DNA from 2 places in the Pedobacter sp. MR22-3 genome. Region 2 is predicted to be linked to the other one. Evidence: riboswitches for the same ligand, from Rfam matches in the RefSeq annotation. Region 2 holds a riboswitch; the other holds the start of a gene.
The links. A riboswitch is a leader RNA that binds a small molecule or an ion and turns the genes downstream of it on or off. The one in region 2 is predicted to bind fluoride.

Region 1: it holds a riboswitch for fluoride, as region 2 does, so the genes downstream of both, OQ267_RS13205 (hypothetical protein) here and OQ267_RS00460 (voltage-gated chloride channel family protein) in region 2, are expected to answer to the same signal.

Annotation. Positions count from the first base shown of each region.
Region 1 covers NZ_JAPIVF010000005.1:155,987-172,639, reverse strand. The annotation lists gene arsB (ACR3 family arsenite efflux transporter) at 1-1,058, opposite strand, end outside; gene OQ267_RS13265 (arsenate reductase ArsC) at 1,062-1,481, opposite strand; gene OQ267_RS13260 (GNAT family N-acetyltransferase) at 1,486-1,977, opposite strand; gene OQ267_RS13255 (DUF6428 family protein) at 1,985-2,554, opposite strand; gene OQ267_RS13250 (ArsR/SmtB family transcription factor) at 2,593-2,922, opposite strand; gene OQ267_RS13245 (MerR family transcriptional regulator) at 3,009-3,425, opposite strand; gene OQ267_RS13240 (hypothetical protein) at 3,500-4,201, shown strand; gene OQ267_RS13235 (TlpA disulfide reductase family protein) at 4,230-4,715, shown strand; gene OQ267_RS13230 (thioredoxin family protein) at 4,718-5,335, shown strand; gene OQ267_RS13225 (YnfA family protein) at 5,351-5,683, shown strand; gene OQ267_RS13220 (heavy metal translocating P-type ATPase) at 5,982-8,525, opposite strand; gene OQ267_RS13215 (hypothetical protein) at 8,934-9,266, opposite strand; gene OQ267_RS13210 (four-helix bundle copper-binding protein) at 10,559-10,795, opposite strand; fluoride riboswitch at 11,125-11,193, shown strand; gene OQ267_RS13205 (hypothetical protein) at 11,236-11,790, shown strand; gene OQ267_RS13200 (EamA family transporter) at 11,795-12,208, shown strand; gene eno (phosphopyruvate hydratase) at 12,267-13,547, shown strand; gene OQ267_RS13190 (voltage-gated chloride channel family protein) at 13,566-14,858, shown strand; gene OQ267_RS13185 (YidH family protein) at 15,019-15,408, opposite strand; gene OQ267_RS13180 (hypothetical protein) at 15,449-15,955, opposite strand; gene OQ267_RS13175 (LysR family transcriptional regulator) at 15,948-16,653, opposite strand, start outside.
Region 2 covers NZ_JAPIVF010000001.1:92,708-109,360, reverse strand. The annotation lists gene OQ267_RS00475 (formimidoylglutamase) at 1-882, opposite strand, end outside; gene OQ267_RS00470 (NAD-dependent epimerase/dehydratase family protein) at 954-1,916, shown strand; gene OQ267_RS00465 (HAD-IB family phosphatase) at 1,916-3,217, shown strand; gene OQ267_RS00460 (voltage-gated chloride channel family protein) at 3,388-4,677, opposite strand; fluoride riboswitch at 4,694-4,756, opposite strand; gene OQ267_RS00455 (tryptophan 2,3-dioxygenase family protein) at 4,821-5,786, shown strand; gene OQ267_RS00450 (branched-chain amino acid aminotransferase) at 6,019-7,083, shown strand; gene OQ267_RS00445 (DUF4920 domain-containing protein) at 7,159-7,623, opposite strand; gene radA (DNA repair protein RadA) at 7,965-9,341, opposite strand; gene hflX (GTPase HflX) at 9,561-10,748, shown strand; gene rbfA (30S ribosome-binding factor RbfA) at 10,760-11,137, shown strand; gene OQ267_RS00425 (peptidoglycan DD-metalloendopeptidase family protein) at 11,301-12,008, shown strand; gene OQ267_RS00420 (energy transducer TonB) at 12,054-12,707, shown strand; gene OQ267_RS00415 (diacylglycerol/lipid kinase family protein) at 13,274-14,128, opposite strand; gene OQ267_RS00410 (App1 family protein) at 14,189-15,163, shown strand; gene OQ267_RS00405 (YccF domain-containing protein) at 15,181-15,549, opposite strand; gene OQ267_RS00400 (hypothetical protein) at 15,666-16,010, shown strand; gene OQ267_RS00395 (DUF1501 domain-containing protein) at 16,156-16,653, opposite strand, start outside.

The DNA.
Region 1 (16,653 bases), on a different contig from region 2:
GTATAATATCTTTTCCTGAACCAGAAGGCCAGGTTCACCAGGGCAATCAATGCAGGAACTTCCACCAAAGGCCCAATTACCCCGGCAAAGGCCTGTCCCGAATTGATTCCAAACACACCAATGGCAACGGCGATCGCCAGTTCAAAATTGTTCCCAGTGGCAGTAAAGGCAATAGAGGTACTTCTAGAATAATCTGCCCCGAAATACCTGCCTGCAAAAAAGCTGACGATGAACATGATAGAGAAATAGATCACCAGCGGTATGGCAATACGAACCACGTCCATTGGTATCTGTACGATCAGGTTACCTTTCAGGCTGAACATAATGACAATGGTAAACAGCAAAGCGATCAGGGTTATAGGAGATATAAATGGTATAAACCTTTTCTGGAACCAGTTTTCACCTTTGAGTTTGATCAGTGCATATCTGCTGATAACACCCATTGCAAATGGCAATCCTAAATAAATGCCCACGCTTTTTGCGATCTCGCCGATGGTTATATTTACCTCAAGGCTTTTCAGGCCAAAGAAAGGCGGCAATACGGTAATGAATATATAGGCAAACACGCTGTATAACAATACCTGGAAAATGCTGTTCAATGCGATCAGGCCAGCGGCATATTCGCGGTTACCTTCTGCCAGTTCGTTCCATACCACCACCATGGCGATACAACGGGCAAGACCGATCAGGATCAGGCCAACCATATATTCAGGATAGTCTCTTAAAAAAGTAATGGCCAGAAAGAACATCAACAAAGGGCCGATTACCCAGTTCAGTACCAGGGAAACGCTCAACACTTTGGTATCCTTAAATACTTCGCCCATCTTTTCATATTTTACTTTGGCAAGTGGCGGGTACATCATCAGAATCAGGCCGAGGGCCAATGGGATGTTGGTTGTACCGCTGGAAAAGGAATTGATAAAGCCGGAAGATGATGGGATAAAATAGCCGACACCAACCCCGATTGCCATTGCCATAAAGATCCATAGGGTCAGGTAACGGTCAAGAAATCCCAGTTTTTTTCGTTCTGCAACGGGGGCACAATTGTTTGCACTCATGGTTTATCTCTTTATATACTGGTTTACAAAATCTGCTGCATAGGCTTTGATCAGCTCGCGGACCCTTCTGAATTCGTCCATCACTTCTTCGGGGGTTCCTGTTGCCTTTGCAGGGTCAGGGAAATTCTGGTGGAAGCGGTCTACCTTGCCCGGAAAGAAAGGGCAGGCTTCATTCGCATTATCGCAAACGGTGATCACTGCATCAAAATCAATTCCGGCATATTCATCCACATTGTTCGAGGTATGCCCCGAAATATCGATATGATCTTCAGCCATGACTGCGATAGCTTTTGGATTTACGCCATGTGTTTCAATCCCTGCGCTGTAGATCTCTGCATTGTTTCCGGCAAAATGCCTTAAATAACCTTCTGCCAGCTGGCTTCTGCAGCTGTTTCCTGTACAGAGTACTAATATTTTTTTCATGTTTTTATTCTTGTCCTGTTATTTTACTTCTTCGTTCCATCAGCACTGTATCCCGCCATACCCCGTCCATCTTGCCGATCTTTTCGCGATAACCGATTTTTCTAAAACCGAGCTTTTCGTGGAGGGCGATACTGGCCGTATTTTCAGGAAAGATGCCTGATTGCAGCGTCCAGATGTTACTGGCCTCACTTTCTGTGACCAGATTTTGCAATAGCGCCTTACCTACCCCCTTGCCCCGAAAAGCTTCATGTATATAGACGCTCACTTCTGTTACCCCTGCATAGACACATCTGCCTGAAACAGAGGTTAAAGCTGCCCAGCCTGCCACGTTGCCATCAATGATAGCGACATAGCGGAGACCAGCCAGGTGGCCATTGTCCCATTCTTCCCATGCCGGGGCATCGGTCTGAAAGGTAGCCTGCTTAGTGGCGATACCTTGTAGATAAATAATTCTAACCTCTTCCCAGTGCAAGGGGAGTAATTCTATAATTTCCATACGCTGATTAGCAGCAGCCCGAACCGGGTTCACAGGACTGTCCCGCCCCAGCAAGGTTTACCATCTGTAATTTTGGTTTTTCTTCTTTCACCGCTGGTGCGCAGCATTCTTCGCCAGTTGCTGTTGTTCCACAACTTCCACCACGTTCGATTGCTTTACACTGCGTAAAATCAGGGATCAGGTTAACGATCAGGTTATCGCCCTCGATCAAAAATTCGCCGGGATACATCTGTCTGGTATCAAACTGTGAATTTCCAAACTCTATCTTAACAGTTCCCAGTGGGTTAAGTGGTAAAGATTTTTCTACCAGACTTACAATTGACAAGGCTTTGCCAACCTGCATGGCTCTTTCGCTGTCTTGTACAGATGGCTCCCAAAGCTGTACGATAATTTCTGTCCAGGTATTCATTTTTCCTCCGCAATCCACAGATACGATCGGTGCCTGTTTGATTTCGGTAATATGGTATGAAGCGTCTACCCATTTACCTTCCGCATATTGGAACTGTAAGGTTAAATCTGGATGTTGTTCTAATGTGGCTTTAAATGTTTGCCAGTTGGTCAGTTCCGTATTGTTCATAATATTGCAATTTAACGATTGATATAGATAAAAAAAGGTTAACAGCAGCTGGTTTCACCTTTGTACGAGCCAAAGAATGTGCCCAACTGTTTTTCCAATAATTTCCAGGTTTTAGGGTTGATACAATAGCAGACACTCACGCCTTCGATCGTTCCCTGAATGATCCCGGCTGTTTTGAGTTCCTTAAGGTGTTGCGAAATGGTTGCCTGGGCTAAGCCCAGTTCCTCTACCAGATCCCCGCAGATACAGGTATTGGATATAAGGATTCTTTGCAGGATGGCGATGCGGGCAGGATGCGCAATTGCTTTCAGCAATGTGGAAAGCTGGTTCTGCTCGTCGGTGAATATTTCTGATCTTGTAAGTCCCATAATTTTATATCGCAATATTACGATAAGTATTTCAAAAAAACAATACCATTCAGAAATTTCTGAATGATTGAACTTCAGATAGGATGTTATTGGTCAAGAAAGCTGTCGGAGACCAGGATCGGGCAGTTGTCTTCAGGTGTTTCAGGGGTACAGCAGTCTACACATTTTTTCACGCCAGCGATCAGCTGGTTTCTTAAGGAGATCATGTCCATAATCTTAGCGTCCAGCAGTGCAACTTTTTTATCGATCATATCGCTCACGTTGCTACAGGTAGCTTCTTTGACTTCGATCATGCCCAGCACTTCAGCAGATTCATTCAGTGTAAAACCAAAATTCTTCAGCCGCTTGATGGTTAGCAGTTTTTCCAATACTTCTTCGGAGTACTCTTTATAATTATTGTCCCGGCGTTGTTTTCTGTCCACCGCGATCAGGCCCTGCTTTTCATAAAAACGGATTGTATCCCTGGAAAGACCTGTTTTTGTTACCAATTCACCTATCAGCATAATTATTATAAAATTTCTCTTGACAGTGGACTATACTCCACGGTTTATATTTGTAAATGTATTTAATAAACGTGATGAAAAAAATTCAATTGCTCATGATATCAATGTTCAAGAAAATGGGATTTGTTCGTATCGGTTTATGTTCGGTCTGCTGTCTGCTTCCTATGATTGCAGCTTCCATCGGGATGGCATCGGTTTCGGCTTTGAGCTTCTATCTGGAAAAAACAGGGTTTATACTGGTTCTGCTCGGTGGGGCGGCTTTTCTGTATGACTTGAACAGCTCAAAACGCAAGCCTGTAAACTGTGGCGACAACTGTGGTTGCAAGGCTGACAATTCAACCGAAAATGAAAGTATGAAAATTAGCATAATACTGACCGCTATGGCGTTGCTTATTGCCCCTTATGCGCAGGCGCAGCAAAAAGCGGAACCCACGCCATCATCCAAAACACAAAAAACTTTAATGATGGAAAACCAAAAAGACACGGTGATGAGCTGTAAGCTGACAACTCCGGAATTGCAGGAACGTAAAGCCACCGTTATCAAGAACCTAAAAGATAACTTTACTAAAAAAATAGAACTGGAAAACGGTTATAGTTATGTTTTCAACGGAAAAGATGAGACCCTGGATATGTTGACCGAGTTCATTAAAAGTGAGCGAATGTGCTGCGATTTTTTCAACTTCAATATTGCCGTTGTCAATAAAGGCACGATAACCTTCAGCATTACAGGAAATAAGGGGGCGAAAGAATTTATCGCCACCGAGCTTGGGCTATAAACCTCATAAATTCTAAATAGATTTGTACATGGGAAAATTGTTGTTTCTTTGGCTGTTATTGATCGTCTGTTTTTGCTCTCCGGCAAAAAGCCAGACCGTCAGTTTTCTGAAATTGGATGGGCTGGAGCAGCGCTTTGAAAAGGGAAAAGACACTGTTTATATCGTAAACTTCTGGGCAAGCTGGTGCATGCCCTGCCTGAAAGAGCTTCCGCATTTTGAGAAGCTGGGCCAGTCCCTAAAAGAAAGCAAGGTCAAAGTACTGCTGGTGAGCCTGGACTTCAAATCTAAACTGAAAAGCGCAGTTGTTCCCTTGGTAAAACGCTTGAAACTAAAAAACGAAGTTTACCTGCTGGATGAGGCCGACCAGCAGCGATACATCGAAAGAATAGATAAGCAATGGTCTGGGGCCCTACCTGCCACTTTACTGGTCAATAAAACAAAAAACAAACGGGTATTCAAAGAACAGGAATTTACCTATCCGGAATTAATAGATTTCTATAAACAAAATAAATAATCATGAAAAATTACATTATTCTCCTGCTTGCAGTTGTCTCACTTTCTGCAACTGCACAGATCAATACCTTACCGGTAGGCAGTAAAGCCCCTGATATCAAACTTAAAAACATAGACGGTAAGCTGGCCAGCTTTGGTGACTTTCCAAAAGCCAAGGGTTTTGTAATCGTTTTTACCTGTAATACCTGCCCGTATGCGCAGGCCTATGAGCAAAGGATCATTGCCCTCAACTCAATATCAACGCCACTGGGATATCCCGTGATTGCCGTTAACCCTAACGACCCTGAAATCTCAAAGGGAGATAGTTTTGATAAAATGCAGGAAAGAGCTACCGCAAAGAAATATACTTTCCCCTACCTGTTTGATCCAGGCCAAAAGATCACCAATCTCTATGGTGCTGCCAAAACCCCGCACCTTTTTCTGGCGAGAAAAACCGATAAGGGCTTGATCATTGAATATACCGGCGCTCTTGATGACGATCCGCAGGAAGCAAATGCAAGCCGCACCCACTATGTTGAAGATGCCATTAAATCATTGAATGCAGGGAAAGCGCTAGCAGTGAGTTCAACAAAAGCAATCGGCTGCACCGTGGCCAGGGCAAAAAACAAAACGAGTAAATAGGCAACAAAAGAATACATGGATATAATCAGATCATTGGCCATTTTTGTGCTGGCCGGACTTTGTGAAATTGGTGGCGGTTACCTTATCTGGCTATGGCTGAAGGAGGGAAAACCTATGTGGTACGGACTGATCGGTGGCTTGATCCTGATCGCCTACGGTGTAGTTGCTACGTGGCAGACGGCTAATTTCGGGAGGGTTTATGCCACTTATGGTGGAGTGTTTATTGTACTTGCCTTATTGTGGGCATGGAAAGTCGATGGGTTCAGGCCGGATAAATGGGACATTATCGGAGCAACAATAGCGCTCATTGGTGCCTGCATTATAATTTATGCCCCTAGATCTGCCTGAAGATCAAAACGATAACTGGCCTAAAATATCAAACCTGCCAACTTTAGCGGGTTTGATATTCCAATCTTTATAAAGGCTAGTTTACATTTTATTTTATTTCCAAGAATTTAAATGTTCTAAAAGAATTTCCAAAGCAGGCTAAGTTATCCTACCAGATTGTTATATTTAAAAAGAGTATCATTGCTATCAGCGAAATGTAGAAAGCTGGTTTTGCTCCGTCGGCGATGATTTCATCTATTCTACGATCTTCTATCACGCCATTAATAACAACTAAATTTTTCTTTGCGGGCAAAAAAGATCAGTCAATTTTTGCTTTTCTCAATCTCAGGGAATTCAAGATAACAGAAACTGAGCTAAAGCTCATAGCTAGTGCAGCTATCATAGGAGAAAGTAAAATCCCAAAAAACGGATATAAAATACCTGCCGCTATAGGAATGCCCAATACATTGTATCCCAGGGCAAAAAACAGGTTTCCTTTTATATTAGCCATGACTTTATGGCTTAACAACCTTGCTTTTGCGATTCCATTTAAATCGCCCTTCACCAATGTGATGGCTGCACTCTGGATGGCTACATCCGTTCCCGTGCCCATCGCAATGCCGATATCAGCCTGAGAAAGTGCAGGCGCATCATTGATACCATCGCCTGCCATAGCTACGTTTTTGCCTTGGGCCTGTAGGTTTTTTATTTCATTGAGCTTATCCTCTGGCAGCATCTGAGCTTTGAAACCGTCCAATCTCAGGGTTTCGCTTACTGCCCTTGCAGTATCCTCATTATCGCCTGTAAACATGATTACCTCGATTCCCTCATTTTGCAGTTTTCGGATTGCATCTGCACTGGAAGGCTTGATCTTATCAGAAATCACAACAAATCCGACAGCTTTATTTCCTACAGCTAAATAAGAAACGGTTTTACCCTGCTTTTGAGTGGCCCTAACCTGTTCCTCTAATTCAGGATCAATTGTCGCTTTAACATGTTCCATTAATTTCTGGTTCCCTAAAGCCAGTTTTTCAGCCTTCAAACTACCCATTACTCCCTTTCCCGTGATCGCCTCAAAGTTTGATATAGGTTTAACATCTATCTTGTTTTCTTCCCCATAACGCAAAGTTGCCTGAGCCAATGGATGTTCGCTGCTGCTGTTCAAAGCCACAATTTTTTCAAGAACATCCCGCTCTGTAAAATCCGGATCTGCACTGACCACCTTTTCTACCGAAGGTTTACCTTCGGTTACCGTACCGGTCTTATCGATGACCACTACATCAATCGCATTCATTTTCTCAAGGGACTCGGCATTCTTGATCAGTATCCCAGACTGAGCACCCTTACCTACTCCGACCATTACCGACATTGGGGTTGCAAGGCCCAGAGCACATGGACATGCAATAATCAATACCGCGATTGCATTTACAAAAGCATAAACGTAGGCTGGATCAGGGCCGTATACTGACCACACTATGAACGTTGCGATGGAAATCAATACCACAACAGGCACGAAATAACCTGAAATTTTATCCGCCATTTTTTGAATGGGCGCTTTTGAGCGGCTGGCCGAATTCACCATTTCTATGATCTGCGACAAAAGCGTTTCTGAACCCACCTTCTCTGCAAGCATCACAAAGGTTTTATTTCCATTGATCGTGCCCGAACTTACCTTGTCCCCGATATTCTTCTCCACGGGAACGGGTTCACCGGAAATCATGGATTCATCGATTAAAGCTTCCCCAGTTTTGATACTCCCGTCTACCGGGATTTTTTCACCTGGCTTAACCCTCAGCAGATCTCCTTTCTGGATATCATCAATAGATACTGATATTTCCTTATCCCCGACCACTTTTGTTGCTGTATTCGGGGCTAGCTTCAGCAGCTCCTTAATGGCGCTGTTGGTTTTGCCATGTGCCCTGGCTTCCAAAAGCTGGCCAAGCAATACCAAGGTCAGTATCACGGTCGCCGCCTCAAAATAAACAAAAACAGTACCATGATGTGTTTTAAACTGATCAGGGAAAAAATCAGGAAAAAGAAGTGCGACAAGGCTAAAAACCCAGGCAACTCCTGCACCAATTCCTATCAGGGTAAACATATTCAGTTTCCAGGTTATTATAGATTGCCATGCCCGCTGAAAGAACATCCAGGTAGCATAAAAAACTACGGGAATAGAAAGCGCGAACTGAACCCAGTTCCAGTACTTAAGTTCCAATAGATCAAACAAAGGATTATTTGGAATCATTTCAGTCATGGCTATAACAAAAATGGGTATGGTAAAAATTGTGGCTACCCGGAATTTTTTGAGCAGGGTTTCATAAGTTTTATCTTCCTCTTCAATATCTACCCCCAATGGGATTAGGTCCATGCCGCAGATTGTGCATGCGCCCGGTTTATCCCTGATAATCTCGGGATGCATAGGACACGTAAACTGTGAAGAGACTTTCTTTACAGGTTGTTTTACCAGGTCCATCCCGCATACGGGGCAATGCCCCGGCTTATCATAGGTCTTATCGCCTTCGCAGTGCATCGGACAATAAAATAACCCTTCAGCTCCATTTTTACCAAGCTTTTGAGCGCTGGAATTTTGTCCATGGGATAATCCACGATGGTAATGATCTATATGTTCAACCGCTTTTATAACATGTTTTTCTTGACCACCCATTTCAATGCCGTAATGTCCGGCGGCAGACAGCGCCTCCTGCAATTTCTCTGTTGGGATATGCTTTTCCATTGTAATGATGGCTTCAGCCGGCTCCAGGGACACCTTTGCGGAAATGCCATCAATGCCATTCAGCGCATTTTCAACTTTGGTCCGGCAGCCCTGACAGCTCATTCCGGTTATTTTATAGGTGTGTTCCATGTTGTTGTTTTTTATCGGCTGGTAGCTCAAATTTAGTTATTTACCAAGTATTTATCTTTCTCTAGAACAAAGCTGCTAATACCAGAGCAAAATGGTTTGATCACATCATTTGGCTACAACCCTTCATAAACAGCAAAGCCGGGAAAAGTTCCCGGCTTTGTAATTATTTACATTTTTTGCATCCACCAGTGTCTTTGCACTGTTTACTGCAATAATCTTCACATATACCTTTTGTACAGGATTTTGAGCATTTGTTGCAATTGTTCATTTTACGATTGCAACATGGTGTATTGCCTGCAAACGTATATGTGGATAGACTGATCAACATCATTGATGTGATGATAAGAAACTTTTTCATTTGAATATTTTATTGTTGTGATAAAAAAACCGGCGTTAATTTTAGTTTATTTATATCAACACTACTTTCGGAGGGTGCCAGAAAGGGAATGAAAAGTCAATTGTGCTTTTACGCGCCAGATTAATTGAACAATTTTTAACTTCTATAGGAACCGTTGGCACTATTTGAATCACTTTGTTTATGGTAAATCCTGGCACATTGCAGCATAGTTTAGTCAAACACATGCCCATTGCTTTATCGCTTTTGTGCGACTTGCATGGCTTAGCCATACCTGATTGCATACAACATTTTGGCTCTTTATCGTATTGCATAGCCTGTACTGTTCCAGTAACAACTGAAATCAGGCTCATGCAGATTACCATAAAAATTGCAATGACTTTCATGTTCGCAAGAAACCTTTTTCTGTTGCAAGAACTTTATATAATTTTATGAATTTGTTATATAATTTCTCGCTTTCTATTAATTGCTAGACGAAAATAACGGATCCCAGGTTACAGTAAAGTATGACTGGAATTTAAAAATTAAAATTGCAGACATATGGAAGTCGGCTATCCAGTCAAAAAATTTCCAAACAGCTTTCTGAACAAAGCAACCTTCATTAACTAATTTTGCCACAACCTCATCAACAAAAATATTATTGAGACAACAACAAGTAGAATTCTTGAGCTCTAGCATTTGGTCAAATCCCTTGGAAGCCGGCATATATATTTCAGTGAACACCTGGTTGATTTTTACACAATATTCTAATTTTCATATTATCCAATCAATCTTCCTTTTTATTATAAGACTTCTTTTTTCGATAGTGACCTTCAACTTTATTTTTGAGCACATTTTCAAAATGGACTACAGCCTCACAATGCTCATAAAAGTTCGAACTTCCGCGGATTGCCCCTACTAAGTGGCAATATGAGGCATCTAAAAAGTATGCCTCTTATTTTTTAAACATTAAGAACTTGAAAATAAGTCACTTACAATAGATTAAATTGAATTTTTCGGTTCGAACTTTTTAGAATTTTCCCTAAAATTAAGATATACCGCAACTATTTATAAAACACCAATTGTCTAGACATCAGTGTTGAACTCCATAAACTGCTATCTAATTAGCCAAATAAGCATGTGGATTAGTTTCAATTGCGAACATCGATCAGCTTGAATATTATTCAATTATAGGATAAACGGGGGGAAATCCGTTTGGTCTAAATTTTTTTACAATTATGCGCAAATGCCATGTAGCTTGCATTTAATTTAGAAGGTACATACCCTCGGTTTAACAACGTGATTGATTTAACACCGCCATTGAAATGAAATTTGTATTTTTTGTTTTTTGAAATAATTTGATGAAGCGGGAATTGAAAGTTCATGCATTATTTAATGCATTCCTCAACTCGCATCTAGCCTTCATTTTCATAGAATTCGAATTATCAAGTACTCATCATCAAAAACTGAAATTCTTATTTGAATAATGGAATGAGTTTATGAGAATCATATCCTAAAAAACCCATTTTTTTAAGGCTAGAGAAAGGACATACCAAGAACAACCTCAAACCTTGGTAAATATCAAATAATGAGGGAATAATGAAAATAAAATGAATGGAATAAATTTGCCTATTTATAAAAATGAAAGGGCAACTAGAATGCTGCCCTTAATCAATTAATGCTCACGGTGATTGGCATCTTAAGCAGCTACTCCTGTCATTCTTCTGCATTCTTCCGCACAAGCCTTACAAGCATCTGCACATTCCTGACAATGCTGGGTATGATGATTACTACACTCATCTCCGCATTGCTGGCAAATATCTGCGCAAATACGGCAAATGTCTTGAGCAAAAGAGCTACCCATACTCATCAATTGAGCGGCAGAGTAGCAGATGGCTGCACATTGCATATCAAGCTCAATACACCGCGCCATCATTTTCACGTCTTCTTCCTGAGTGCATGAACTTGCACAATGATTGCAAATTGAAGCACACTTTAAGCATGCATCAATACAGTTTTTCCATTCATGGTATCCCATAACTTTAATTTTTTAGGGTTATAAAAAAAATTCCTATATAGATAACATGGTTATTTCCAGGCGGTTTCATTTTGTTTAAGAAAAGCTTTAATCCCGTGATATGATGCTTGTTTAAACGGTAGAAGAATAAGAAACTGGTTCTCGTATTCAAATAAGGAGGAATAGTGATAAATTAAATTCTCAACACCTACTTTAAGATTTTGCACATCATTTTATTAGTATTATATTTGCAATACGGAAATGGTGTCCTTCCGATTCAACCGCTTTTTTCAAAAGCTGATGGCGCCTACAATAGAAATTCCAGCAGGTAATAAAATCTGCCGGTCAAAGTATTGTAGGTGAAAAAATTAAAAATAAATTCTCAACTCTTATTGCTGGCAGCTATCTTAATTGCGCTTGTCTTACTTTGTCTGTCTGCCAAAGTGAGATCAGTGTTAGCAATGGTCCTGCCGGTTGAAACTGAATGGTTCTTGTGGATAAATCAGCACCATAATGCATTCTGGGATACGATCATGTACTGGGCCAGTGATAAGCGTTTTTGGCTTCCTTTTTATGCCTTCATTATTTATTGCCTCTTCCAGAATTTCTGCAAAAAAATTTGGCAGGTTCTTATTACCATTGCGCTACTAGTTGCTAGTGCAGATCAGATTGCTTCAGGACTGATTAAAAACACCGTTAAGCGTCTACGCCCTTCCCATGAACCGAATCTAACTACGATCATTCATTTAAGTAAAGCAGGTGCGGGTGGGATGTATGGATGGCCATCCGCTCTTTCATCACCTATCTTCAAAAGCATTCTTTCCGCTGGTTCGGCATTTACCGGATCATTGCCGGAGCAACGGTTCTTGTACTCATTTACTTTGGAATTATTCAATAACGGAAAATTAACATAAAACTATGTGGTGGATCTACGCGCTATTATCAGCTTTCTTTGCTTCCCTTACGGCCATCTTTGCAAAAGTCGGCGTAACCAATGTCAATTCTGATTTGGCTACTGCCATACGAACGGTGGTAATACTGATTGTAGCCTGGGGGATCGTAATGGCCAGAGGCGAACTTAAAGGAATTACGGAACTGTCAAAGCATAACCTGCTATTTCTTTTTTTATCTGGCCTTGCCACCGGCTTGTCCTGGATATTCTACTACAAGGCTTTGCAGATCGGGAAAGTGTCCCAGGTCGCCCCTGTTGATAAGTTGAGTGTTGCCCTAACTATTATACTTGCAATGGTGTTCCTGAAAGAAGCTCTTACCCTGAAAGTATTCTTTGGTGCCCTGCTGATCATTGGGGGAACACTGGTTTTGATCTTTTGAGAAACTCAATTATTTGTAAGCAACCGAAATACTAAAAATCAATATAAAACAAAAAACTATGAAATTAACTAAAATTCATGCCCGTGAAATTTTGGATTCCAGGGGCAATCCGACAGTAGAAGTAGAAGTCACTCTTAACGGAACAACAGCAAGGGGTATTTCTCCATCCGGGGCAAGTACGGGTGAAAAAGAAGCCGTAGAGCTTAGAGATGGTGATCCAGAGCGCTATAATGGTAAAGGCGTGGAAAAAGCAGTAAAAGGGATTAACGTCGAAGTCGGCAAATCAGTCACCGGCTTATCCTTTGAGGGTCAGCAGGCCTTCGATGATCATATAATTGGTCTGGATGGAACCGAGAATAAATCAAGGCTCGGCGCAAATGCGATGCTTGCGGCCTCAATCGCCTTCGCCCGGGCTTCGGCCGTTGCAAAAGGGATTCCCTTGTATAGGCAGCTAGTGGAAAGGGAAGGTTACGTAATGCCCGTACCGTGCATGAATGTCATTAATGGGGGAAGGCATTCTGATAACAACATCGATTTTCAGGAATTTATGATTGCCCCTCATAACGCCCCCTCGTTTAAGGAAAGTATCCGTATGGGCGAAGCTGTTTTTCATTCCCTGAGAAGTCTGCTAAAAGCGAAAGGCTATTATACCGGAGTTGGTGACGAAGGTGGGTTTGCGCCAAATCTGAGTTCTAATGAGGAAGCCGTCCAAATCATCATGGAAGCGATACATATTGCCGGTTTTGCTCCAGGCAAGGATATTTCCCTTTGTCTTGACCCAGCGACCAGCGAAATGTGGAATAATGGAAAATATGAATTTTATAAAAGTTCTAAAGAACGGATCACAACAGATGAAATGATTGGCTTTTGGGAAGGATGGTTAAAAGAGTACCCAATTATCCTGTTGGAAGACGGGTTGGGCGAAAACGATTGGGAGGGATGGAAAAAGCTGACCAGCCTTTTGGGAGACAAAGTGGAATTGGTTGGAGATGATATATTCTGCACCAACCCGAGTATTATCCAGCAGGGAATCGACCAGGGCATTGCAAACAGCGTACTGATTAAATTGAACCAGATCGGTACAGTTTCCGAAACGCTAAAGGCCGTAGAACTAGCCCAAAAAAACGGTTACAATTGCTTTATTTCTCACCGCAGTGGTGAAACTGAAGACACGACAATTGCGGATCTGGTTGTCGCTACCGGTGCGGGGCACATCAAAACAGGAAGTGGCTGCCGCTCTGAAAGGGTATCTAAATTTAACCAGTTGCTTCGGATAGAAGAAGAACTTGGTGATAGGGCATCATTTGCAGGAATCAATACTTTTTATAAAAAATTATAAATCAGCCGCTAACCTACAATGAAACATAATAAATTTTTATTTGAACACCTTTCGGTTTTTAAATATGCGGTTCGATGGACGCTGCTTATACTTCCTGTTGCCATTGCAATAGGAAGTATGGTTGCCTTGTTCCTTTGGCTGCTAGGCTGGGCCATTCACTTTCGCTTTCAGCATACCTGTCTCATTTTTCTGCTACCTTTAGCAGGTATTGTGATCCACCTGATTTATCAGTCAGTTGGTAGGTCCTCAGAAAAAGGAAATAACCTGATCATGGATGAAATCCATAGGCCGGGTGGTGGAGTGCCCAGGCAGATGGCGCCAGTAATCTTAATAACTACAGTGATTACCCATTTGTTTGGCGGATCGGCTGGAAGAGAGGGAACCGCGGTACAAATCGGAGGAAGCATCGCAGGAATGTTTAGCCGCTGGTTTAAGCTAAATGAGGTAGACACCAAGATGCTCCTTACCGCGGGAATTGCAGCCGGGTTTGGGGCGGTGTTCGGAACACCGCTCACCGGTGCCATATTTGCAATGGAAGTTCTGGCCATTGGAAGAATAGAGTACAAGGCTTTACTTCCCGCATTAATTGCCAGCGTGCTTGGTGATCTTACTGTCTCTGCCTGGGGCATCCATCATACCGCTTATCACATCGATCTCATAGAGAAAAGTGCCTACTTTCTATCTGAATACCTGCCGGTAAACCTACTCCTGCTTAGTAAGGTTATTCTAGCATCCACATTGTTTGGTCTGGCCAGCTACCTGTTTGCTGTAATGGTGCATGAGATCAAGGCCTTTTTTTCTAAAGTATGTAAGATCCAGTGGCTTATTCCTGTTATCGGTGGTCTGATTATTATAGGCTTGACTTACGCCATCGGGAAACCGGATTACTTAAGTTTGGGCGTGGATAGCGAATACCAAGGAGCCGTTACAATTCCCTCTGCTTTTCAGCCTGGTGGAGCAGATACTTGGAGCTGGTTATGGAAGACCATTTACACAACTTTAACATTAGGAACTGGATTTAAAGGTGGTGAGGTAACGCCTTTGTTTTATATTGGCGCAACATTAGGCAATGCACTTTCGACCTTATTAAATGCTCCAGTTAGTTTGTTTGCTGCCCTTGGATTTATTGCTGTTTTTGCTGGTGCAACGAATACACCCCTTGCCTGTACGATTATGGGTATAGAACTTTTTGGTAGTGAATACACCATGTTTTTTGCGGTAGCCTGTTTTACAGCCTATTTTTTCAGTGGCCATTCAGGTATATATTCTTCACAGCGTATTGCGGTACCCAAAATATTTACGGGAACATAAAATATTGACTTATCCTGTTCCTGTGGATTATCATAAAGAGGTGAAATTTTTATAAGATCCTTGACCAATGCAATCAGCAATTTATATCAAAAAACAACGCTATATCGACCGCTTTCCTTCCTCTCTTTTCTAAAGCATCAAGTACAGATGATTTAACTGCCTATGTTGTTTTAATAAGGTAGAGCAGTAAAAGTATACTAGCTATGAAAACTAAAGCGGTTAAAACTTTAACAAAAAGTGTTGAATGGTAATACACCCCCTGATTCAATTGTTCTTTCGTTGAATTATATCTTAAGTAAGAACAAATGATAGTAATTGCTCCCAGGGCAACTAGAAAAATCCCGATAATGCGGGAATCTCCGGTTTGGTGCAGGGGCACTTTACTCCCCAGTGCGGCACTGATCTGCTTGATAAATAGCGAGAATTTCATCACCACGAAGCCAAATCCCATGATACCAATACTGGTTCTGATCCAGGCCAAAAATGTTCTTTCATTAGCCAAATGGTCTCCTGCATGCTGTTTGGTGTTTTCCTGATCTTGAATTTTCATCTTGTTCTGTATCGGTATATTACAGCAATATATTTGCATGTTATGTCAATATCGATGCCAGTTTGGAGATGATAACCCTGGTATCCCGGATGCAAGTAAGCCTGTTTGATTCAGTGCCGGCAGGATAGCAGGTAACTGCAATTTCTTCGATAAACGATAAGCCTGATAGGTCAATAGATTCTTTAACCTCTTGTTCAATGCTTTTCATTAGGATCATGATTAATCGGGGTTGATATGTTCTGATTTTATGAGCTAATTGCTCTATTCCCCCCTGCCTCTGGTTTTTTCTGATTTTAACTGACGATTTATCAATAGGTGTACAAGTTAGATGTTCCAAAAAGCATCCCGTGCCTTTAAAGAACTGCAAAAAATCTTCTACAGATTTAAAATCGCCAAATACCTCACTAAATGCAAGATAAATTGTTCGAAACAGATTAGTATTTCCCAGGTAAAAATGTTTATCGTCACCTCCAGGAGCTTCAGAAACAAAGAGCAGCAGCACTTTAGCTGGCTGATATTGCCTCGAAATTTCGGTAACACTATACATTATAGTTGTAGCTTTTAGCGAAGCGCATAAATAGTTCCGCCAGAGCGTCCTGCTGACCATGAAGCTGAATGAAATGAAACGGCCTTTCGATAACCATATCCTTGATATCTATGATGCGGCATTCATTATTCTTGAGCTCTTTCAATATGGAGTGGATAGATAAAAAAGCCAGGCATTTGCTGTGAATCAAATAGGATTTAATGCTTTCGGTACTACCTAACTGCATTTCTATATTTAAGTCCCCCACCTTTATCTGGTGTGCTTTTAAAGCATATGCAATAACATCTAGTGTACCAGAACCAGGTTCACGAAGTAATAAATCATAATCCTTCAACTCATTCGGTTTGATCATTTCCTTTTTCATGGCATAATTGTGACCAGAACACACCAGCACCAGCTCGTCTTTTAGATATTGTTCGTATTTAATCTGTGGGTTCCGGGAGATGCCTTCAATGATTCCAAAATCTATTTCCTTAGCAATCAAACGCTGCTCTACATCTTCTGTGTTTCCGGTAACCAGTTGAATTTGTATATCCTTAAACTTATTGTGAAACTGTGCCAATACAGGTGGAATGATATATTGTGCCACAGTACTGCTGGCACCAATCCTCAATATTCCTTTATGCTGTTTAGTAAGTAGATTCATATCATATTCCAGTTCCCGGTAAGTTCCAAAAATCTGTTCTGCGTAATGCAAC
Region 2 (16,653 bases):
AAAGGCCGTCTGTCCGTTATTGTCGTAGGCCGGATTAAATTCATAAAAGCCAATAGAGGTGAGCTTATCGTTCATGCCTGCATAACGCGAAATCCGGCAGGCTTCCTCACCATCAAAGCCATTTGGCGTGGCGTTCGCATTGGCTGCCGCATCGGCAGAGCGTATGGCACCCAAATCAAAACTGATCATGTTCGCATTGCGGATAATCGGTTCAGTTAAAGTAATGTCCTGGGCAAATTCACCTAAACGGTGTACATCGAAATATAATTTGTCCATCACACTTAGGCTTTCCTGATTAACAAAGTAAGTTTGATAACCTATATTGCTGTAGTTAAATAAAAAGTTAGGCTGATGTAGAAAAATCTTATTGAGATAGCAATCAGAGCGGGTTTCAATGCCCTCACTTTCATCATCACCAATGTCGAATTGATTATCAATCACCACCAGGTCTACCTTTTGCTCCAGGTCTTCGTAACCTAAATATTGCGCATAGGTTAAATCCTGCCCGCCACCAATAATAACAGGAATAATATCCTTTTTGATCAACTCGGAAACGACCATTTTAATGGCAATATAGGTGTCGGCGATGGTTGCACCATGTTTAATGTTGCCCAAATCAACTATTTTGCTGGCAAATGCACCTTCGTTTAATTTGTAGAATTTCTCCCTGAAATAATCAGGTGCCAGGGCACAACCTTCATTGTCTACTGCCCCTCTTCCATCAAGCACACCAATAATGGCTAAATCATAGGTCTGTGCTTCAACATCAGGAAAGGTAGTGGTGTAAACATGTGCTTTTAATCCCAGCTGGCTGGTAAAAAAACCTTGTTTGGGGGTGAAACTATCGGGGTTTACCGGGGAAAAGAAATCCGTTAACGACATATATTTAAAACTCTCGCCCCAAATATCTATTTTTGAATGCGTATTTCCACATATAGCTCAAAAAAAATAAAATGATACTGGTAACCGGAGGAACAGGATTTTTAGGCGCCGAATTAATCAAACAGTTAACCCATCAGGGGTTGGCTGTTCGTGCTTTGAGAAGAGAAAAGTCTAAAATTCCTGATTCACTAAAAGAAAATGTAAGGGTTGAATGGTTTACAGCAGATATCAATGAGCCATCTACCCTTGAGGAGGCATTTTCAGGTATTACCCAGGTTTACCACTGCGCTGCATTTGTATCACTTAATTCGAAACATAAAAAGCAACTCTTTCATGTTAATATAGATGGTACTTCAAATGTGGTCAATCTTTGTATGGAGAATAAGTGCCGGCTGTTGCACGTCAGCTCCGTTGCAGCTTTAGGTATTGCCAAAAAGGGAAAGCAGATTGCTGAACAGGATTTCTGGGCATATGATTCCAAAACACATGCTTACGGGCTTTCCAAATATGAAAGTGAAATGGAGGTGTGGCGGGGCATTAACGAAGGACTTGATGCTGTAATCGTCAATCCTTCTGTAATTATGGGGAAAAATGCAGGTTTCGAAGGCAGCGGCGCTATCTTTAAACTGGTAAAGGAGGGGTTTCCTTTTTATACCAATGGTGCATCAGGTTTTGTAGATGTAGAAGATGTAGCGCAATCGATGATCTTGTTAATGGCTGCTGAAGTTTCCGGCGAACGTTTCATTATCTCTTCTGGCAATATGCATTACCAGGAATTATTTACGCAGATTGCACAGGGTTTTGGCGTAAAGCCTCCTGCTAAGGAAGCTAAGCCATGGATGCTTGGCCTGGCCTGGAGAGCGCTCCGTCTGGTATCCGTATTTACCAGGCAGGAACCATCTATTACCAAAGATACCGCCAGCAGCAGCATAACATTAAGTTATTATGATAATCATAAAGTGGTGCAGCAAACCGGCATACATTTCAAACCTGTAAACCAGATCATCACTGAAATTACCCAATCTTTAAAATAATGCCTAAACAGAAAGCATACTACATTATCGATTTTGACAGCACTTTTACCCAGGTAGAAGCATTAGATGAACTCGCCAGGATCTCTTTAAAGAACCACCCGGATAAAGAGGCTATTTTCCAAAAAATAGAAGATTATACTAATTTTGCTATGGAAGGAAAACTGTCGTTTTCAGAAAGCCTGGCACAACGCGTAAAGCTTTTGGAAGCCAATGAAGAGCACCTTAAATTGCTGATCAAACACCTGAAGAAAAAAGTATCTACGTCTTTTTCCCGCAATGCCGAATTTTTTAAAAAGCATGCTGATGATGTACTAATCGTTTCTGGTGGTTTTAAAGAGTTCATCACGCCGGTGGTAAGTCAGTACCATATCAAAAAGGAAAATATTTATGCCAATACCTTTGTAACTACAGGTGACGGAAAAATTATTGACTACGATCATGCCAACCCTTTAAGTGAAGAAGGAGGGAAGGTAAAGTTGTTGCAGCATCTGAAATTAGAAGGTATGTTGTTTGGCATTGGCGATGGCTACTCCGATTTTCAATTGCGGGAAAGCGGGCTGATTAATAAATTCTTTGCCTTTACTGAGAATATCGCCCGTGAAAGTATCGTGGCAAAAGCGGATCATGTAACACCAAGTTTCGACGAGTTTTTATATGTTAACGATTTGCCCCGTGCAATTTCTTATCCAAAAAACAGAATCCTTTGCCTGGTTATCGGGGATGTTGATCCGGCAACCATTACCATCTTAAAGAATGACGGACTTTCTATCCGGCAGAAAACATCTTTTGAAGAAAAGTATGTGAAAGATGTGGGGATGATGATCCTGGCAAATGGCGAAAGGCTGACTAAAGAACAGTTGAGGGACGCTGTTAAACTCAAAACTATTGGATATTTAGGCAGTGCGAAAAACAAGATAGATTTTGATGTTTGTACCAGGCAGGGTATTGTGGTATTTGATGATCCTAAAAATAATCCACGCAATATCGATTTTATCCCTAAACGGGTGGCAGATTTCATGAACACCGGGGCAACTTATCTCAGTAGCAATTTTCCTAATTTACAGTTGCCGAAAATTGATAAATCCCATCGTTTAATCCATATCCATAAAAATGTTCCCGGGATTATGGCGCAGATCAATACGGTTTTCGCAAAACACGATATTAATATTGTCGGACAGTTTTTAATGACCAATCCGGAAATCGGATATGCCATTACCGATATCAATGCCCAATATGATAAACAATTATTTAAATCGCTTAAGAAAATTGAACATACTATAAAATTCAGGGTGTTGTATTAGGGTAGTTTCATGTTTTGCTAATTATGGCTTAAGAAAGAATTTGTCAAAGCTGAAACTAAAAATCGTCATTGCGAGGAGGAACGAAGAAGCAATCTTTTCTTCTGAATAGATTGCTTCACACCATCGCTAAGCCGTTGCCCTTCGCATGTTGATGAGGCTTTACAGGTATTTTATCCTAAAAACTGATGCTTCTTAATGGGAAATCTTTGAAAACAGCCAATGGCTTGTGATTTATAAATTCCCGCATGCCCGGAAAAGAAATATGCAGTAATGCAGGCAAAGACAATATAAACCGCAGATTGCAAGCCGAATAATTCTGCGCCCATGAAAATACAGGCCAGCGGTGTATTGGCCGCGCCGGAAAATACAGCAACGAAGCCCATTCCCGCTAATAATCCAACAGGTAATGGCATAAAAAGGCTTAAAAAACTTCCTAATGTAGCTCCGATAAAAAACAGCGGCGTAACTTCACCTCCCTTAAAACCACAGCCTAACGTTAAAGCCGTTAAAAAAAGTTTAATGGCAAAGGTATAATATGGCTCCTGTTGGGTAAATGATTCTGAAATTACAGGAATACCGAGCCCTGTATATCTGGTATTTCCGATCAGGAAAATAATCACTACCAATAAAGCACCTCCAATAAATGGCCTAAGAGGCGGATATTTTATTTTACCAAATAATTGGGATACCATATGGTTAAGCGTAGAAAAACTTCGGGCTACTAATCCAAAAATTATTCCTGATCCAAGTGATATCATCACATTTGTGAAATTCATTTCAGGCACTGATGTCATTAAATAATGCGTATGGCCCACACCCCAGGCTTTACAGGCATAGTTGGCAATGATTGCCGTAATAAAAGACGGTAAAATAGCCCGATACATTAAACCACCCAATACAAATACTTCCAGTCCGAAAATTGCTCCCGCCAATGGCGTTCCAAAAACAGATGCAAAGCCTGCACTGATGCCACATATGAGAATGATTTTTCGGTCGCCCGTTTTTAGTTTGAACAGCCTTGTCAGCTGATCGGCAAAGGCTCCGCCTATTTGTACTGCCGTTCCCTCTCTTCCGGCTGAACCTCCGAACAAGTGGGTCACAATGGTTCCGGCAAAAATCAGCGGAGCCATAATTAATGGAATAACTTTTTTCGGGCTTTGGAGTTCCTCTATCAGAAGGTTGTTCCCTTTAACCACTTCTTTTCCCCAGTGATGATACGTGAAGCCAATAAGTAAACCGGCTAAAGGTAAGAAGGCAATTATCCATAAGTGCTGTTCACGGAAATTTGTCGCCCAATTCAATGTTTCTAAAAACAATGCTGATGCAGATCCTGCCGTTATACCGATAACTGCAGAAAAAAATATCCATCTGGCAATATCCAGGAACATTAAATTAAAATCTTGCTTTATGAAACGATTGACGGACAGCAGAAATCCATCTATTAAATTTTTAACAGGCATTTGAATTCAATTTTATTAAATCGTAGGAGTCATCAGCCTGTCTGGGCGGTTTTGGCGGTACCCCATCGCCTTAAGCTCAAAAGTATAAAATTTGCTCATTTCTACAAAAATCTTTATCACCTTTGTAGTAATAAACCAAAATAATGGAATTTACACCAGAAATTAAAGATAAACTGCATCAGCTTCAGGAAAAATATACTGCAATGGGCCAGGACATGGCTTCCTACCTGGACGGATTGCTTTATGCTGATTTCCTCACCTACTGGGATTATATCCATCTGGATACTTTGTTGAGTTTACAAAACCCAAAGACGCCAATTCCTGATGAAGAAATCTTTATCATGTATCATCAGATTACGGAGCTTTATTTTAAACTTTCCCTGCATGAATGCAGACAAATAGCCGAGCATGAACATTTAACCGTAGATTTTTTTACTGCGCGGGTAAAAAGAATAAATGCTTATTTTAATGCCTTAACCACTTCTTTTGAAGTGATGGTAGATGGCATGGAGAAGGAGCAGTTCCTGAAGTTCCGGATGTCGCTTTTGCCTGCGAGTGGTTTCCAGTCGGGGCAATACAGAATGATTGAAATTTGCGCCACAGATTTTATTCGCCTGGTAGATAAAAGTAAACGGGAGGAGTTGAGTAGCGCCACCATTGAAGCGCAGTTTGAACATATTTACTGGAAATTCGGCGCAACAGAACTGGCATCCGGAAAACAGACCCTCACATTGAAACAATTTATCAAAAAATATGCAGCACAGTTTTTACAGCTGGCTAAAGATCGGTCATTGACTAATTTCTCTGCCTTATTTCAACAGCTGCAAGCCAGCGGTGCCGATGTTTCTGCACTGGCAGCAGAATTGCGCAAACTTGATTTGTATGTCAATGTAGAATGGCCGCTGTCGCATTATAAATCTGCTGTTCGTTACCTGGAAAAAGACCCGGTTGATGTGGCGGCAACTGGAGGAACCAACTGGCAGAAATATTTGCCTCCGCGTTTTCAAAAAAGAATCTTTTATCCCTTCTTATGGACAGACGAACAAATGGAAGAGTGGGGTAAAGGTTGGGTGCTTAGTGTACTTAAAACACTCAAAAACAAAGATTAATATTTTGAAAAGCTATTAAAAAAGCCCGTTTTTTCTTAATTTGCGCAAAATAAATAATGATTGCGTTAGAGAATGCCTGAATGATTGAATTTGCCTGTTGCAAACCGTCATTCATTCAAAAATCAATCATTTAAAATTCAACAATAATTGAATTATTGGTTGATGGAATGATGGAACCTGCACGATCCAATCATTCACTCATTCAAAATTCATGCATTCAAAATTCAATAATATGACCGAGACCTTAGATATAAAAATCACCAAGACGGATCAAACACGTTTGAGCGTTACCGATTTTTCCCAATTACCGTTCGGTAAGGTTTTTACCGATCACATGTTTACAGCCGATTATGAAGATGGCGAATGGAAAAATTTACAAATTCTTCCATATGGACCAATTCCGATGAGCCCTGCAATTTCTGCGCTTCATTACGGCCAGGCCATTTTTGAAGGTTTAAAAGCTTATCGACAGCCGGATGGAAAAATCAGTGTTTTTCGTGCTGATAAAAATTTCGAACGTTTTAATAAATCTGCCGCTAGAATGTCTATGGCAACCATCCCTGAAGAGATTTTTATGCAGGGCCTGGCTGCGTTAATTGCCGTTGACGAAAAATGGGTGCCGGATCAGGAAGATTATGCGCTATATATTCGTCCGGTAATGTTCGCCACAGATCCTTATTTGGGCGTAAGGGCATCTGATTCTTATAAATTTGCTTTATTAACCACCCCAACTGGACCATACTACAGTTCTGCGCTGAAAGTTAAAATTGAAAATGAATTTACCCGTGCAGATGAAGGCGGAGTTGGTTTCGCAAAAACTGCCGGAAATTATGCCCGTTCTTTATATCCATTCGAACAGGCGCGTAAAGAAGGTTTTGATCAATTAATCTGGACGGATTCTATTGCACATGAATATATTGAAGAAGCCGGAACAGCGAACTTAATGTTTGTAATGGATGGTAAACTGGTTACACCATCGGTAAGAAGCACGGTTTTAGACGGCGTTACCCGCGATACCATCATTAAACTGGCTAAAGCAGCGGGGATTGAGGTAGAAGAACGCAGGGTTTCAGTTCAGGAAGTGATTGAAGGTATTCAGAACGGGAGTTTAACAGAAGCCTTTGCTGCAGGAACTGCGGCTACGGTAACACATGTAGGACAGATCGGTTATAAAGGAGAAATCTACCAGTTAACTGATCCATCAACCAGATCGGTTTCAAATGGCATTGCTAAACAGTTGAATGATATCCGTTATGGTTTGGCACCTGATAAATTTGGTTGGAACTGGGTTTTATAATTCCATTCATCACCAGGAAAATAATCCCGAAGCAGCATCTGTACCGGGATTATTTTTTGCGCCTTCCAGCTTCAATTATTTATCCAAAATGACTACACCTTTCGCTTCGAAAGCCAGTTCCTTTTTAGGATCAGTAATTTTCGCTACTTCTTCGGGCGATTTTTTAGCATCTTCAGCATAGTGCCGTAAAGTTTCTACAGAGATGGTTTGTTTTTTGGCTAAACCATCCAACACTACATTCTTACCTATAATATCCATTGGCATAAAAAAAGCATAGTCTTTAAATGTCACACGCATGGGTTCACCATTAGGCATTTCCAAAGTCATCCAGCAGCCTTTTTTCTTGCACACATCAACCACTTTGCCCTGAATCTTCATGTCTGCTGTAGTTTTATTTCCCATTGCAGCCTCCATTTTGGCAGCAGGTTTAACGTTACCCATTGTTACTTCAGCTCCAAATTTCTGGCCTGTATATGCTGTTTGTGAAAAGCCGGTAAGAGCGAAAAGGCAAAAACCCAGGCCTAAAATAATTTTTTTCATTGGGAATATTTTTAAAGTTTGACGCGGTTATTTATCTGATTTAAAGTTATCTAAAATTTAGTGGAATTGTATAAATAAAAAAATCCCCGTTAGGTATGGCTAACGGGGAAAATCATCCCTAGTGTTATCAATCACATCCCATGATGAACAACAAAACAACTCAGGCAAAGGTTAAACCAGAACCATAAAAATAATTTATATATTTTTTAAATAATTGATTATTAATGTTTTATTTATTCCTTAAAGGAGTTTATGGATTTTTAAAAATTAAAATCTGGGGAATTTGATGATCAAAATGTGGAAAATTCGTTGCATAAATTCCACTATCGTATACCTATTACTTAACCGAAAATCATCCCGAAAACTTCTTCAATTTTACTTACGGCTTTAATTTCCAGGTGATATTTAGCAATGTCAATTCCTTTCAGGTTATATTTTGAAATGTAAATGGTTTCGAAACCCAGTTTATCAGCTTCGGCAATACGTTGTTCAATCCGGTTTACTGCCCTGATTTCTCCTGATAAGCCAACTTCAGCGGCAAAACAATTCTTGGATGAAATGGAAATATCCTGATGGGAGGAGATAATCGCAATCAGCACAGCCAGATCAATTGCAGGGTCTTCCACCCGGATGCCACCTGCAATATTTAAAAAAACATCCTGGGTACTTAACCTGAAGCCGCAACGTTTTTCCAGTACGGCTAAAAGCATGTTCATTCGTTTGGTATCAAAGCCGGTAGCCGATCGTTGTGGCGTACCATAAGCAGCCGCACTTACCAATGCCTGTGTTTCAATTAACATCGGACGTGCACCTTCCAGCATAGCTGATATCGCAATGCCACTTAATTCTTCATCGCGCTGCGAGAGGAGTATTTCAGAAGGATTAGATACTTCCCTTAAGCCACTTCCCTGCATTTCATATATTCCCAGCTCAGCTGCGGCCCCGAAACGGTTTTTAATCGACCTCAGGATCCGGTAAACATGATGCCTGTCGCCTTCAAACTGTAAAACAGTGTCTACCATGTGTTCCAGGATTTTCGGTCCGGCAATGGCGCCGTCCTTGGTAATATGGCCGATCAGAAAAACCGGTACACCGGTTTCTTTCGCAAAACGAAGTAACTCTGCAGTACATTCCCTTACCTGTGACACACTTCCCGGAGTAGAATCAATATGAGCTGAATGTAAGGTTTGAATAGAATCTACCACCAGTATCTCTGGTTGCAATATTTCGATTTGTTTAAAGATATTTTGGGTGGATGTTTCAGTCAGGATATAGCAGTCTGCAGACGGACTTTCTTTAATCCGCTCTGCCCGCATTTTTATTTGCTGTTCACTTTCCTCACCAGAAATATAAAGAAGCTTTTTACCCTTTAAATTTAGGGCCAGTTGTAGCATGAGGGTAGATTTACCAATGCCCGGTTCGCCCCCAATCAGCACCAGTGATCCTTCTACCAAACCACCACCTAAAACACGGTCAAGTTCTTTATCGCCGGTTAAGATCCTTCTTTCTACGGATGACTGTATCTCATCAACCTTACTGGGTTTGCTTAATTTTCTCGAACTGGTTTCGGTTTTCCAGGCGGGTACAGATGTGGTGCTTTTCTCTATAATTTCTTCAACAAATGTATTCCATTGCCCACATGAAGGACATTTTCCTAACCACTTTGCTGATTCATAACCACAACTCTGACAGAAATATGCTGTTTTAGTTTTTGCCAATTGCTTTCAATTTTAGAATACGAATTTAACCTTTAGTGCGTGATTGTGCTTTTATTTTTATAAACATTTCCGGGCAGGAATAATTGATTGTTGCGGATGAGAATATTTAAATTTATGGAGCAAATGTAAGCTTCCATCTTAAAGGCAAACTTTCCTGTCACCTCATGGGTTGTAAATGAAAGTTACATTTTGCAAAATTTGTATCTTTGTACATATTACATGGGAAAACAGAAATTTTATGATACTGCGATCAAGCAGGAGCGGGCCATATTGGTTGGTGTAATTACGCCGGGCGAAAAGGAAGAACAAACAAAAGAATATTTAGATGAATTAGCTTTTCTGGTTGAAACAGCTGGCGGTAAAGTGGAAAAGAATTTTACCCAAAAGATGTTGAAGCCGGAGCGTGCCACTTTTGTCGGTACCGGAAAGCTGGAAGAAATCAAGGCATATGTAAAATCGGAGGAGATTGATACCGTGGTTTTTGATGATGAATTATCCCCATCTCAACTGCGTAATATTGATCGTGAACTTGGGGTAAAAGTTTTGGATCGCAGTAACCTGATCCTGGATATTTTTGCCGGGAGAGCACAAACTGCCCAGGCTAAAACCCAGGTAGAGTTAGCACAACTGCAATATGTTTTACCCCGGTTAACGGGTATGTGGACCCACCTTGAACGCCAGAAAGGTGGTATCGGGATGCGCGGACCAGGTGAAACACAGATAGAGAGTGATAGAAGGATTATCCTTAATAAAATCTCTTTACTAAAAGAGCGTTTAAGATTAATTGACAAACAGAACGAAACACAGCGCAAAAACCGTGGTCAGCTCATTCGTGTGGCTTTAGTGGGGTATACCAATGTGGGTAAATCAACCATCATGAATATGCTGTCAAAATCTGAGGTTTTTGCTGAAAACAAACTTTTTGCCACGCTGGATACGACCGTAAGAAAGGTGGTGATTGAAAATTTACCCTTTCTGTTGTCTGATACCGTTGGGTTTATCCGCAAACTGCCCCATCATCTGGTCGAGTGTTTTAAATCTACGCTGGATGAAGTGCGTGAAGCAGATATCCTGATTCATGTGGTAGATGTTTCACATCCGAATTTTGAAGATCAGATTCATATTGTGAATGAAACCTTGAAGGATATCGGTGCAATTGATAAAGATATGATACTGGTGTTCAATAAAATTGATGCTTATGTATCGCCGGAAACTGAAGGAGATGATGACGATGGCAAATTAAGTCTTCACGATTTCAAAAAAAGCTGGATGAGCCATGGCAAGGCCCCTGTACTGTTTATTTCAGCAACGGAAAAAGAGAACATAGAAGAGTTTAAAAATTTATTATACGATAAAGTTAAGGCTGCACATACCGCCAGATACCCGTATGATAATTTACTTTATTAATAATAAAAGATATGGAAAGTAAACGTCAGCAAAAATTTGCAGGAGTACTACAGGAAGAATTGGCACAGGTTTTTCAACGTGAGGGTGGAGCATTTTTGCCAAACACATTGGTAACCATCACCCGTGTGCGGGTATCGCCGGATTTAGCTGTAGCGAAAGTGTATCTGAGCTTTTTTAATACCAGCAACACCACATTATCCATTAATACCGTTAATTCACATGCCGGCGAGATCCGGTATAAACTGGGTGCACGGATTCGCCACCAGGTAAGGGTGGTGCCGGAACTTACTTTTTTTGTGGATGATACCAATGAGTACGTGGAACGCATGGATCACCTGTTTGAGAAAATAGCAAAGGAACCAAGACAACCAGACGAGGAAGCTGAATAATTCAAGCTGAATTAGGGTATTGTACCTCGAAAAAGATTTATGCCCGCATGGTAAACCTACCTGCGGGTATTTTTTTACAGCCTGAAGATGGGAGCCAATAGTTTAAGTTTCCTGTTGAAAAAATGCTTGCCAGAACCCAACACGTATCACCATACCTATTAACATGAAAATGAAAACATTTGAGCAGGTTATTCATGCAAATGCAGCACATATTCAAAGTATAATTGATTTTAATGCAGATACCGATCAGCTCTTGTTCTTGGATTTTACAGCGAATAATGTTGAACTTACCAATGAAACATTAGCAGATACAGAGATGTTCTCCAGATGGGTAGATCAGCAACTTGTAAAGCATCAGGCCCGTTATGGCATTGGAGGTTATAATGAGCACCGGACCATTTATGCCCGCAGTGCTCATTTCGATACCGAAGAAGAACCACGAAGATTGCATTTGGGTGTCGATATCTGGGCCCCTGCCGGAACAGCAATTTGCAATTTTTATGAGGCAAGGGTACATAGTTTCGCCAACAATAATCACTTTGGAGATTATGGTGCAACCATTGTACTTGCTTATGAAATGGCTGGTTATACATTTCATGCGTTGTATGGGCATTTAAGTCTGGAATCCTTGAACGGCCTGAAGGAAGGAGATTTTATTGCTGCAGGAAGCAAATTTGCCACATTAGGCGTAAAGGAAGAAAACGGGAACTGGCCACCACATTTACACTTTCAGATGATTCGGGATATGGGGAAGTGGAAAGGTGATTATCCCGGTGTATGCCGGTTTAGTGAAAGGGAAGAATACCTGGAAAATTGCCCTGATCCGAATATCATACTGGCGCTCCACCTGCATCATATGGGATCTGATTAATGCATGCTGAAACGCAGCAGTTATTTTTTACGTAAATTAGAAAATATGAAAGTGCTCACAACCATTTGCTTTGTTTTTTTTAGTGTATTTGTTTCCGCACAGGTTCAGTTCGAAGCTGGAAAGGGCAACTTTGCTGATTTTTTAAGAGAACATACCATTTACCCGGCCTTCTCCAAGGCAAATTGCATACAGGGTACAGTTAGCATCAGCTTTAAATTAGATCAGCAAGGTAAAATATACTCTTCCAAAGTTACTAAGGGTATTCTTACAGATCTGGATGAAGAAGCCCTGAGGCTGGTACGCCTGAGTAGTGGCAAATGGAAGGTGCCTTCCGGTTATGATACCACAACAGCGGTAATTATTCCGGTAAACTTCCGGCTGGAAGGCTATCAATGTGAAGGGAAATCTAAATCAGATATGGCTGCTGCAATCAGGGCCTATCAATCAGAAGAAGCATTAACCAATTCGGTGATTAATTTCTATAAAAATATAGATCAGGCGAAACCCGGGCAGGAAGTCCAGTTTATTGCCATTAAAAAACAGTTGGGGATTGATGATGATTACCTGAATTCGAGAATAGAAACGGGACTGAAAAAAATTAAGCAGGGTGATCGTCAGGGGGCTTGCGAGGATTTCTTTTTTGTTAAGAATATGGGGAGCAATATGGCGGATGCTTACCTGGCTAAATATTGTAAATAAATGAAAAATACTGTCCGATTTTTCGCCTTTCTCGATCTTCTTAGCATTTTTTTACTGGCCAAACAATTTTGGGGAATGATTACACACCTCAATCAAATTCCCGATCAGCTGGTTTCCCAGGTTAAAGTGTGGCTTACTTTGTTTTTATTTGTGCTGCTTTTTGTTTCTGCAATAGGGTTATTCCTATCTCGCAAATTTGGGTTTATCGCTTACTATGTGCAGTTTCCCTTTCGGTTAATCGTGTGGGTTTTTTCAATAGGTTTCATTACCTTTTTGCCTGAATTATTTAGCTTAAGTAATGCCTGGTTTAACGCTCTTTTTAAAGTATGCTTTATTGCAGAGTTCTTTAGGTTATATTATACTGTTCAAATTCATAAACGGTATTTTTAAAATCATTGTCCTCATGGCTTAAATTTCTAATCATCGTTTCCTGCGGATGACAGGGATTAGCAGATCTGGATGCTGAAAAAATTCTTTAGTTTTAAACACAAATAAAAACATAAGTATAGATAAGGTTGCGCTAAACGCTGCATATCTCTGTTATTCATTATTTTCAATAGTTCAGGTTATAAAATTACGGTTACGGAGGCAGGTAAAATTTTAGCAGTAACTTCGTTTACTTTACCTATGTATTCTCCATCTACCTGAAAATGGGCTTTGTGTTTGGAAGATATTTTCACCCGTGAGGTTTGAAAAACTTCTATTTTTTTCGGATTAAAAGGAAGTTTGGTCAGCCAGATTTTTAAGATTTCCAGGTAGGAATAATCTTTCACCACCACAATTTCAAACAATTCATCATCAAGTTTCCCGTCAGGGTTTATTTTCAGGCCTGTACCATACATGGTTGCATTGGCAATAGCCACCATAGCTGCAGCAGATTTAATGGTTGCTCCTTTAATATTGAGTTCAATCTGCATACGTTTGTGGTTCCACAAGGCATGCCAGGTCGCTTTGGCATAACCCCACATGCCACGTTCGGGCATCGTATCAAATTTCTTTACCAGGTAGGCATTAAAACCAAGGTCTGATAAGTGAATGCAAAGCTCATCGTTTAGTTTAATAGCATGAATTTGATGCGGTTTGCCGCTGACAACCAGATCAAGTGCCAATTCAATATCTGTCGGAATACCCAATTCCTTTGCCATTCCATTTGCAGATCCGGCAGGGATAATGCCTATTGGAATGCCGGTGTTCAGCAGGCATTCTGCAACAAGTTTCAGGGTTCCGTCTCCACCAACGGCCACCACCCGGTCTGCTTTTTCCTGATTGATTTTTTCCTTTATATTTTTAAGCGAGCAATCTTTAGGAAGCTCAAATAGTTCGGTTGTGATGTCTTTTGAAGAAAAATGTGCAGAAATTACATCCTTTAAATTGAGATCGTGACTACCGGAGCCCGGATTTATAACAAATAGTAATTTCATGTGCTTAACCTAATGGCTTACAACAACAAACAACTTTTATGAAACTCTGTTTTAATATCAATGAATAAATCTGTTAGTGTAAAAGTTTATCATGGTTACGGGCACAAACATAACCTTGTTGTTTATGGTCATGTATTTAAACGTAAGGCAAAAAGTAAACAGGTTTACAGCAACAACATTTTGGTCAATGTTATCCACCTGTTAAAGCTTTTTATTTTGAAGCCCTATCCTTTGGTTGAGGTCAGGCTTCAGTTTTTCGGACAAACCGTATATCAGAAAACTGAACACGATGGTTTCTTTAAATTTGAATGGGCGGCTGATGAAGATGTTCAGGCAGGCTGGCATCATGTAAAAGTAGCGGCTGTTGATAAGGACGGAAATGTATTGAATACTGGTGAAGGCAAAGTTTACGTACCGCATATTACGCAATACGCCTTTATTTCTGATGTGGATGATACGGTGATGATTTCGCATTCTGCAACCATTGGGAGAAGGCTGCGTGAACTTTCTATTAAAAATCCACATACCCGGAAAACCTTCCCGGATGCGGCAAGCCATTACCGGCAACTGGCCTTATCGCATACGGATAAAAATCAGCCTAATCCCTTTTTTTATGTCAGCAGCAGTGAATGGAACCTGTATGATTACCTAATTGAAACCTTTCGTTTTAACAAACTTCCGGATGGGGCATTTCTGCTGAATACCTTAAAGAAGTGGAGCGATTTGCTTAAAACCGGTAAAACCGGACACGAAGGGAAGTTACTGCGGGTGATGCGCATTCTGGATGCTTTTCCAAACCAGAAATTCATTTTTTTTGGTGATAATTCTCAGCATGATCCTATTATCTATACGCAGATTGTAGAAAGATACCCACAGAATATTGAGGCCGTTTACATCCGCAACATCAGGCCTGAAAAAGAAGATGAAACACAATTACTGATGCAACGAATCGAAACGCATAACGTTCGCACCTGCCTGTTTAAAGATAGTAATGAGGCCATCAAACATTCAAATGCTATTGGTTTAATTCAGTAAACCTGGATTCTTAAATTTTATGCGATTGATTTTCCAAAAGGTGTAAAAGCCAGGTTCATTAATTTAAAGTGTTGTCTGCCAAAGGGAATGCCTATAATGGTGATGCAAAATAAAATTCCGAAGAACAGATGTGTTAAGGCAATCCAAAACCCGCCACACACTAACCAGAGTATATTCATAATCGTTGATAAGCAGCCGGTATTTGAAGATGTATCAGTGATTTTAACCCCAAAAGGGGCAAGGCCAACAATTGCAAATTTAAAGCATTGAATGCCAAAGGGAATGCCCACAATGGTCAGGCAAAGAATTAAACCGCCTATAATATATTCGAAGAAAATAAAAATCCCGCCAAAAATAACCCAGATAATATTGCCTAAAAAGTTCATTTTATTTTTTAGTTTAAGATAGCTTTTAGTTGTAAATGTTACAATTGTTAATTGATTCTTCTCTTTTCAAAAAATGTTTTTTCTTAATTTACAAGCACACACAAAAGAAACAGGTTATGAAAAAATTATTAATTTTAGCCACACTCATGGCTGGCTTTGCATCGGTCGATGTTAAAGCACAAATTGTAAATGGCATTCGGTTGACAGATATCAAAGCTGACTATATCCAGGTCAGGGCAGATGAAAGGGTTTTAGCGCGAACCTTTTTTATCACCATTGAATATGGACAACTAACAAACGATTGGGAGAATACTGTATTAAAGGATGACGACGGAAAGAAAATACAATTTAATTCTGCGTTAGACTTTATTAACAAGGCGAAATCCTATGGCTATGAGCTTTTCCAGGTTTTTACCGAAGGTGAAAAAAGGGATGTGGTATATCTGTTAAAGCGAAAATAGATACCGATAAATTGCAGGAAGGTTGTTCTTTTTCGCTGCACTTGTAGGTCAATCACATCAGGATAGAAACGCCGGCAATTTTTTCTATTGCCGGCGTTGTAATGAATGGCAGTACTCTTCACAGCCAAAACCCGGGTGTTTGAAATTATATGAAGTCCAGTGTGTTGAATTTTTTATTTAAGATTTCACCATTGTTTACATCCAGCCATTTATCTAGTATGGTGCCGTAAACCTGGCGGAAATCGAGTTGGTATTTCAAATCACCGCTATCCAAATCGCTTAAGTTTGGCGCATCATTAAAGATGCCTTGTTTTTTAAGCCGGCCACCAAATACGAACATATTATTCGCCGTACCATGATCTGTCCCGCTGCTTGCATTTTGTTCCACGCGGCGGCCAAATTCTGAAAAAGTGATAACCAGTGTATCTTCCAGCTTATTATTGGTTTTAAGATCTTTTATAAAAGCAGCCATGCCTTCGCTGTATTGTTTTAATAAATTGCCTTGCTGGCCGATTTGATTCACATGGGTATCAAAACCGCTGAGCGATACATAATAAACCCTGGTTTTTAATCCCGAAGAAATGAATTTGGATACCGTTTTCAGCTGGTTGGCGAAGCCGCTGGAAGGATAGGTGAATTTAGA